2 regions of the Amedibacillus sp. YH-ame6 genome follow, and region 1 is predicted to be linked to the other one. Evidence: predicted binding sites of a transcription regulator. Region 1 holds the regulator's gene; the other holds the start of a gene.
The links. Region 1 encodes Rex, which represses fermentation and respiration genes when NADH is low (regulators of the CRP and FNR family bind a similar motif). Its sites were predicted from a motif close to GTGAANNNNTTCAC; they were not measured.
Positions count from the first base shown of each region.

Region 2: ACWG0P_RS06645 (phosphoglycerate kinase) is a predicted target of Rex. The motif match lies at 1,534-1,547, and genes of this name have one in related genera.

Region 1 covers NZ_JBSPEZ010000004.1:5,552-9,996, reverse strand. The annotation lists gene ACWG0P_RS04540 (helix-turn-helix domain-containing protein) at 1-33, shown strand, start outside; gene ACWG0P_RS04535 (N-acetyltransferase family protein) at 55-624, opposite strand; gene asnS (asparagine--tRNA ligase) at 668-2,050, opposite strand; gene ACWG0P_RS04525 (redox-sensing transcriptional repressor Rex) at 2,302-2,931, opposite strand; gene ACWG0P_RS04520 (diguanylate cyclase domain-containing protein) at 3,065-4,445, opposite strand, start outside.
Region 2 covers NZ_JBSPEZ010000007.1:43,723-48,167, reverse strand. The annotation lists gene ACWG0P_RS06660 (hypothetical protein) at 1-121, shown strand, start outside; gene ACWG0P_RS06655 (hypothetical protein) at 205-804, shown strand; gene ACWG0P_RS06650 (hypothetical protein) at 820-1,419, shown strand; gene ACWG0P_RS06645 (phosphoglycerate kinase) at 1,624-2,802, shown strand; gene tpiA (triose-phosphate isomerase) at 2,826-3,569, shown strand; gene ACWG0P_RS06635 (hypothetical protein) at 3,778-3,906, shown strand; gene ACWG0P_RS06630 (PTS transporter subunit EIIC) at 3,916-4,140, shown strand; gene ACWG0P_RS06625 (hypothetical protein) at 4,116-4,325, shown strand.

The sequences.
Region 1 (4,445 bases):
CTAGATGTCATCAAAATGTTATTAGAAGCTTAAAGACTGTTCGCAGTCTTTTTCTTATACTTGAGAAAGGAGTTGTTGTATCGTTTCCTGATTACATTGTGCTATTGTTAGGATACCTCTTGGTTGAGGTGAATTAGAAAGCACATATTCCATCCAAACAGTACTTAACCATTGATCAAACTTATATCCACATTCTTTAAATACTCCAATTGTATGAAAGCCAAGTTTTTCATGTAAGGAAATGCTTGCGTCATTAGGAATTGTAATACAAGAATAAGCGATATGATAGTTTTGTAGTTTAAGTAATGCTAGAAGTACCTTCATTAAGGATGATCCAATTTGTTGACGTACAACATTAGGATGCACATAAACACTTAACTCTACATCCCATTGATACGCTTCTCTTTCACGAAAGCTACTTGCATATGCATAAGCAACGACCTCACCATCCAGTTCACATACCAAAAATGGATATTTATTTTGTATGGTTGTAAGTTTTTCTTGCCATTCTTTTTCATTCATTGCTTCATAGGCAAAAGTAGCGACACTGTTGTTTACATAATACTCATAGATTGTACAAATCGTTGGTATATCGCGTGAAGTCGCGAATCGTATTTTTTTCATAGTCTCTCCTAGTAGAAAGCCATGAGGTCATCATGGCTTTTTCTTAAAATATTAGGTTTCTTGGCGTACGTGGGAATGGTTCTACATCACGAATGTTTTGCATACCTGTCATATACATTAACAAACGATCAAATCCTAGTCCAAATCCTGCATGTTTACATCCACCATAACGACGAAGATCCATATACCACTGCAATCCTTCTTTCGCCATTCCAAGTTCATCCATACGTTTCTCTAATACATCATAACGTTCTTCACGCTGTGATCCCCCTACTAACTCACCAACTCCTGGCACAAGTAGATCACAAGCAGCTACAGTCTTGTTATCATCGTTTACACGCATATAGAACGCTTTGATTTCTTTTGGATAATCCGTTAAGAAGACAGGACCATTTACAATCTGTTCACAGATATAACGTTCATGTTCACTGTTCAAATCCATTCCCCACTCTACTTTATTTTCAAATTTCACATCTGCTTTTGATAACAGTTCAATTGCTTCTGTATAAGGCATACGTTTGAATTCACTGTTGCGTACACTTTTGATACGATCGATGCATCCTTTATCAATCATGGTATTGAAGAAGTTCATTTCCTCTGGTGCATTTTCTAACACATAGTCAATGCAATATTTCACCATGTCTTCGATTAGGTTCATATCATCATCTAAATCGGCAAATGCAATTTCTGGTTCAATCATCCAAAACTCTGACGCATGACGTGAAGTATTTGAGTTTTCAGCACGGAACGCTGGACCAAACGTATACACATCACGAAAAGCCATCGCAAACGCTTCTACATGCAATTGACCAGTAACGGTAAGGAACGCTTCTTTCCCAAAGAAATCGTCTTCATAGTTTTGGTTATCAATGGTAGTTGCACGAAACATCTCGCCAGCACCTTCTCCATCATTTCCAGTAATGATTGGAGTTTGCACATATACAAATCCTTGATCTTGGAAGAATTCATGGATTGCCATAGATAACACAGAACGTAAACGGAAGATTGCATAAAAACTATTTGCACGAGGACGTAAATGTGGTATCTCACGCATGTACTCAAAACTATGACGCTTTTTCTGTAATGGATAATCACGATCACAATCACCTTCTAAAGTAGCTTCCGTAAGGATAATTTCAAAAGGTTGTTTCCCTTCTGGTGTCAATTTTATTTTACCAGTGATACTGATTGCTGCCCCTGTAGGATACTTTTCTACATCTTCAAAGTTTTTAAGTTCTTGCATATACACCAATTGGGCATTGCGGAAATACGTACCATCATTTAATTCAATAAACCCTAATTTTCCACTGCAACGATTGGTACGAATCCACCCTTGCAACTGCACATATTCTAATGAGTCTAGTTCTACATGAGAGCCACTCATCACAATTTCATAGAGCTCTCTAATTGTCATAAATTCAAACATTTTTCTTTCCTCCTATGTTCTGTAACAACAAAAAAACGTTCCTAACATTCAGGAACGTATCTTTACGCGGTGCCATCCTGATTCCTATCAAATACATGATAGACATCTTGATTTGGATATAACGTAATCCCTACGAAGCCGTCTACTATGATTTCTCCGGCTTAACTCCACAGCTGTTCGCTTGATAGATTTGTATGTACCATCTTTCACCCTCATGGCTCGCTTCTACACTTGACCTATCAGGGTCTGTTTCATCGTTCTGTATTCAAGCTGTTTGTTTCAAATACCAACTCTTGTATAGATGATACCACATCTACACTCTTTAATACAACCCCTTTTGGAATTTGTATATGTTCATGCGTAAAATCAACCAAACCTGTAATACCACAGGCAATCAATCGATCTACTGTTTGTTGAATATTTTCAGATATTGCCAGAATTGCTATTCGGCATCCTTCTGGTACTAACTCATCTAAATCTTTAATATCGTATACTGGAATACCAAAACGTACTCCTTGACGATCTGGGTTCACATCAAATGCGCAAGCTATTTCACCTACAACATAATCCCATTTATTATACTTCATTAAGGCACGCCCCATATTACCGGCTCCTACAAGTATAATTTTTTCATCAAAGTCCATACCTAACTGTTGGTTAAAGATTTCAATCAAGCGATTTACATCATAACCATAGCCCTGTTTCCCAAGATTTCCTAAAAAAGAAAAATCTCTACGAATGGTAGTCGGTTCAATATTGACGACACTAGCAAGTTCCTTTGACATGATTCTTTCTACTCCAGAACTCTTTAATTTACGTAATGCTTTTAAGTATACAGGGTAGCGCTGCAAGGTTGCACGCGGTACATTTTTCTCTGACATTATAATCACCCACAAGCTAGTATACCACATTTTTATACATTTGTGAATATTTTATCTTTCTTAACTAACGTAATATTTATTGTATCTTTTATACATAAAAATTTGATTCTATTATATATACAATATCATTAGTTTATACTTCTTCTACATATCGAGTCCAAGTATTTCTTCCTCTTTCTTTTGAACAATACATAGCCTTATCTGCCAATCTTAAAACTTCATGCGTATCAGCTATAGTCTGTCCATCACAGTTGGCATAACCAATGGATAACGTAATTTGTTGACTACACTTTGATTGCTTATGTTCCATATTTTGTGCAGCTAAATCACTTCGTACCGCATGAATGAACTTCTCGATTTCTTCGTTGCTTTGATTCTTACAGAAACATGCAAATTCATCTCCACCATAACGACAAGGGATAATACCATCATGGCTGTAACGATTCAAAGTATCACCGACCATACGCAATGTAAGATCGCCATGAATGTGTCCATACGAGTCGTTATATTCTTTAAAGTAATCAATATCCATCATAATAATTCCTAAAGAATGAATCGTGCCATCTTTTTCTTCCATAAGTTGATTGAAATAACGACGATTATAAATATTGGTCAAATCATCAATATGAACTTCATCTACTAAGCGCCTATTTTCTTTCAACGTAGTTTCATGTTTTAAAATTATTTCTTGAAGATGTATTCTAGCCTTCATACCATTCACACGAACATCATCTTCCATAACGGAAATCTTACGCATTGTATGATAATAAGATTGATAACTCTCTTGAAGTTCTGCATCTTCTGAAAATGACTCCGCGTAAAAAACACGTAAATCTACAAGACGGCGAATGAAAGATATCTCATTCATCGTGCCATATTCATCCAATATATCTAAATAGCGTTTCGCATATTCTTTTTCTTTAAGTTTTATAAGGGCATTCGTGATATGTAGCAAAAACATGATAATAATATAACGATCATCTACTCCATAATAATCACGTTCTATAATTTCTTCAGAAATTTCTTTCGCTTTCTCTTTATTTCCTTGAAACGCTGCCTCTAAAAGACGTCCTGTACGACAACAAAACGTATGAAAACTAGTATCCCCCATACGGGCTATTTCACTGTCTTCACAAATTGTTAAATACGCATCCATTTCATTTAGCTGGTCCATATAACCGTTTACTTCTGCTAGATTGTACAGAACGATTGTCAATAAACGAGCATCTTTAAACTGCCCTTCCAACATCGCTTGATATGCATTTTGATAATATTTTACAGCTTCATCATATTGTTTATGTCCTTGAAACATATCAGCAATATTATTCCAAGCATTACATCTTTGGTATACATCTTTTAATTCCTCTGCCAATGCAATTGATTCCATATAGAATTGAAGAGCGTTTTGTTCATCGTTGATTAAATGATAATAAAAACCTAGTAGATGACATACCTTCATATAAAGCGCAGGATATAGCGTTTTTGAACAGAGTTGTTTCGCATCGTATAAATAC
Region 2 (4,445 bases), on a different contig from region 1:
CAACATATTTACAATAGAACAAGTTTTCTGTGCCTTATGTTTCATAATTCTTTGTCTCATCATTACAATTTGGTATGTAAAAAGGATACTTAAACTCATGAAAAGTAGGTGGTTAAATTGAGGAAATCATTAAAATTATATTTTCTATTATATCCCTTTTCTAAACGACGCTTCATATATATATGTTGTGCATTAGGACTATCTATGGGAGTGGTTACCTTAAACACGGATGTTAGTTATAATAGTGAGAAGATGTTATCTCTACTAGGACTAGGGTGTTCTATTTACTTTTTGGTTCTAGGTTTGGTGAATGACTTTCGTTTTTTATCAGAGAAAAAAGGAGTGAATCTATCTCATTTATTGCATCAGTTTCCTGAACAAAGAAATATTTATAGAAATGGTATTATTGGCTATGTGACCATGTTTACAGGGTTCTATATAGTAGCACAACTTGTAGTGTTTGGCATTCTTTCATTATTTGAACTTGTGTATATACAAACTGTTGTGTTGTGTATATGGGGAAGTGTGCTGTCTGGAGTCATTTGTGTATTTGTGTTATTTGCACAGGTTTGTGGAAGACAACTTCTTGGAATATTCTTCATAATATTCTATATTTGTGTGGTGTTTACTATGTTAGCAAACGTAATTCCAATAGAAATTTTTATTTATTTCCACCCTAAGAGTTTCATAATACTACTTTTTATAACAACTTTATTATTAGGTATTTCTATTATATTTGGAAAGTACTGTTATCGAACAAGACATGAATTAAATGAAAAAATGCGATTCAAAAGATTACATTAAGAAGGAGGTCATGATATGAAGCAATTTACGATGAAAACATATCAAACATTATTTGTACTAAGAGGGATATTTATAATTCTTTTGTTAATAGCGTTTATCCTTTTAGTCTCATGGAAACCTTTGTCTAACTGGCTTGAATTGTTGATTCTTGGTATTTATATAGTATTTAATGGTTTCTTATTAAAGTCTCTTTGTCGAGATATGCGCGCATGTCGTGTTAGTAAGGGAAACATACTCAAAAAACCACCAATAAAGCTTGAAACGATTGCATTATGTATGTCCATTCTTGGTTTACTATATGTAATTAATACGATCGCTGAAAGAACATATGACATTATGGATTTGATTCTTATCATTCTACTTTCTAATACCTCACTTATTTATCATGATTATGTAATGATTATCGTAGAAGATAACCAACTTTATTTCAGAAAATGTTGGATACCTTATAGTGAACTTCATGAGATTGAGTGTGATTGTAGTGTGAAAAATAGAGTGACGGTATATGTGATGGGAAAAAAGACAATAAGTCAAAGATTGAAAAAGGATGATTTTGAACAGTTTAAAGAAAGTTTGTGTGCTGTAGGTCATAAGGATAAGTTTGGAAAAGTGTAAATGCACTTTTCTTTTTTTTGTATAATTTGTATGAGATACGAACGTTTCTAAACGCGCATTTTATAGTGGAAATATGCCGGATTTGCTGTCATTTTCAACTTTTGTAAAGAAATTGTGATTATTTTCGCAAAATCACAAAAATCCTTTTACAGAAAAAGGCAGATAGTGGTATAATAAATGCGCTAGCATAAGGAGGATTTTATAATGGCAAAAAGAACTGTAAAAGATTTAGATGTTGCAGGAAAACGTGTTATCGTACGCTGTGACTTCAACGTTCCTAGAAAAGATGGGAAAATCACTAATGACAACCGTATCATTCAAGCATTACCTACAATCAAATACTTAGTAGAAAATAATGCGAAAGTCATTTTGATGTCTCACTTAGGAAAAGTTAAAACTGAAGAAGACAAAGCGAAAAATGATTTGCACTGTGTAGCTGATCGTTTAAGCGAATTAGTAGATACTAAGGTAACATTCGTTTCTGTTACTCGTGGAAAAGAATTAGAAGATGCTGTAGCTGCATTAAACGATGGAGAAATCGTTGTTATGCAGAACACTCGTTATGAAGCTGGAGAAAGCAAAAATGATGCTGAACTTGCTAAATACTGGGCTAGTCTTGGAGATATGTTCGTAGAAGACGCTTTCGGAAGTGTACACCGTGCACATGCTTCTACTGCAGGAATTCCTTCTATTTTACCTAATGCATTAGGTTTCTTAGTGGAAAAAGAAGTTAAAATGTTAGGAGCTGCTGTTGATACACCTGTTCGTCCATTTGTGGCAATCATCGGTGGAGCAAAAGTTTCTGATAAAATCGCTGTTGTAGACAACTTGTTGAAAAAAGCTGATAAAGTATTGATCGGTGGAGGAATGGCTTATACATTCTTAAAAGCACAAGGTCTTAGCGTTGGAAAGTCTCTTGTTGAAGAAGACAAGGTTGAACTTGCAAAAGAATACTTAGAAAAAGCAAACGGAAAATTGATTTTACCAGTGGATCACATTTGTGCTGATGCATTTGCTGAAGATGCAAATACTGTAATTGCAGACAATGAAAGCATTCCTGCTGATTACATGGGATTAGACATTGGACCTAAATCTATCGAATTATATAAAGATGCTCTTGCTGGAGCAAAAACAGTTGTATGGAATGGACCTATGGGTGTATTCGAAATGAAACCTTTCGCAACTGGTACATTAGAAGTTTGTACAGCAATCTCACAGTTACCTGGTGCTACTACAGTAATCGGTGGTGGAGACTCTGCTGCTGCAGCTATCCAATTAGGATTCGCAGAAAAATTCTCTCACATCTCTACAGGTGGAGGGGCTTCTCTAGAATATATGGAAGGTAAAGAATTACCTGGTATCGCAGTCATCGCAGACAAATAAAAATAGAAAACAGGAGAAAAATCATGAGAAAACCAATTATCATAGGAAACTGGAAAATGAATAAAACAATTGCTGAAGCAGTTGAATTTATCAAAGCAGTAGATCCTATTTGCCACGACAATGCTACATTCGGTGTAGGTACATCTTACTTAGCATTAAACGAATCTATTAAAAACGCTAAAAACTTAGTAATCGCAGCTGAAAACTGCCACTTCGAAGACAATGGAGCATTTACTGGTGAAGTAAGTGTACCAATGCTTCAAGAAATCGGTTTAAAATATTGTATCATTGGACACTCTGAACGTCGTGAAATGTTCGGGGATACTGATGAAACAGTAAACAAAAAAGCAAAACGCTTAATTGATGCAGATATTACTCCAATCCTTTGTATTGGTGAAACAGAAGCTCAATACGATGCTGGAGAAACTGAAAAAGTTATCCGTACACAGTTAACAGGAAGCTTAGCTGACCTTTGCCCTAAATGTGTGGCAAACATGGTAATTGCTTATGAACCAATCTGGGCAATCGGTACTGGTAAATCAGCTACAAAAGAAGATGCTCAAAAATGTTGTGCAATCGTACGTGACCAAGTTAAAGTTATGTATGGTGATGAAGCTGCTAACAGCGTTCGTGTACAATATGGTGGATCTGTTAAACCAGAAAACATCGTTGAATATATGGCATGTCCAGACATCGATGGTGCATTAATCGGTGGAGCTAGCTTAAAAGCTGATAGCTTTACAGATATCATCAACAAAACAAAATAATGTAACGAAGAGGCGAAAGAAATTCGCTTCTTTTTTTGTTTTTATGCATTTGGAATTTTTACCGCAAAAAAGAAAAAGTTACGTTGTTAGAGCATATATACCATAAATCATGTAAATGCTATTCTTTTATATACGTATATGGTATAAAAATAGCAGGTGTTGAAAGCGCTTATAATACAGCATCAAAAAATAAAGAGGAGGAAATAAAATGGTTCAAAAATTACAACGTTTTGGGGGAGCCATGATGGCACCAGTTATGTTAATGCCTTTCGCGGGTATTATCATTGGTCTATCTTCTATTTTCATGAATGTTAATATTATGGGAAGTATTGCGTAAAGTACGACAATATGGTATCAGTTCTGGTCAATGCTTTACGATGGAGGATATGCAATCTTCAATGAGTTGCCATTGCTATATGCAATTTCATTACCACTTGGTTTAGCTAATAAGCAAGGTGGAAGGGCTGCGATGGAGTCCTTTGTGATTTATATTACATTTAATTATTTTATTCAAGCTATGTTTACATTTTGGGAGCTGGCGTATTCTTGTTTACATTTATTGAAAAGTTAACAATGCCGACAGGGCTTCATCATTTCTTATGGGTACCATTTGATTTAGGGCCTGCAGTAATTCCTGATGGAAACTGGACACACTGGTTAGCAAATGTAAATGAATTTGCGAACTCTACAGAACCTTTAAAAGAATTATTCCCTACTGGTGGTTATGCATTATATGGTAACTGTGCGTTCTCTTAATGTGGCTAAAGACACTAACCCAAAACGGAAGTGGATATCGCAAACTTAAATACAGAATACCCACACTTCACAGTGAGGTGTATACGTGGTGACGAGAAGCAGTGCGCAAGTGTTTTATTG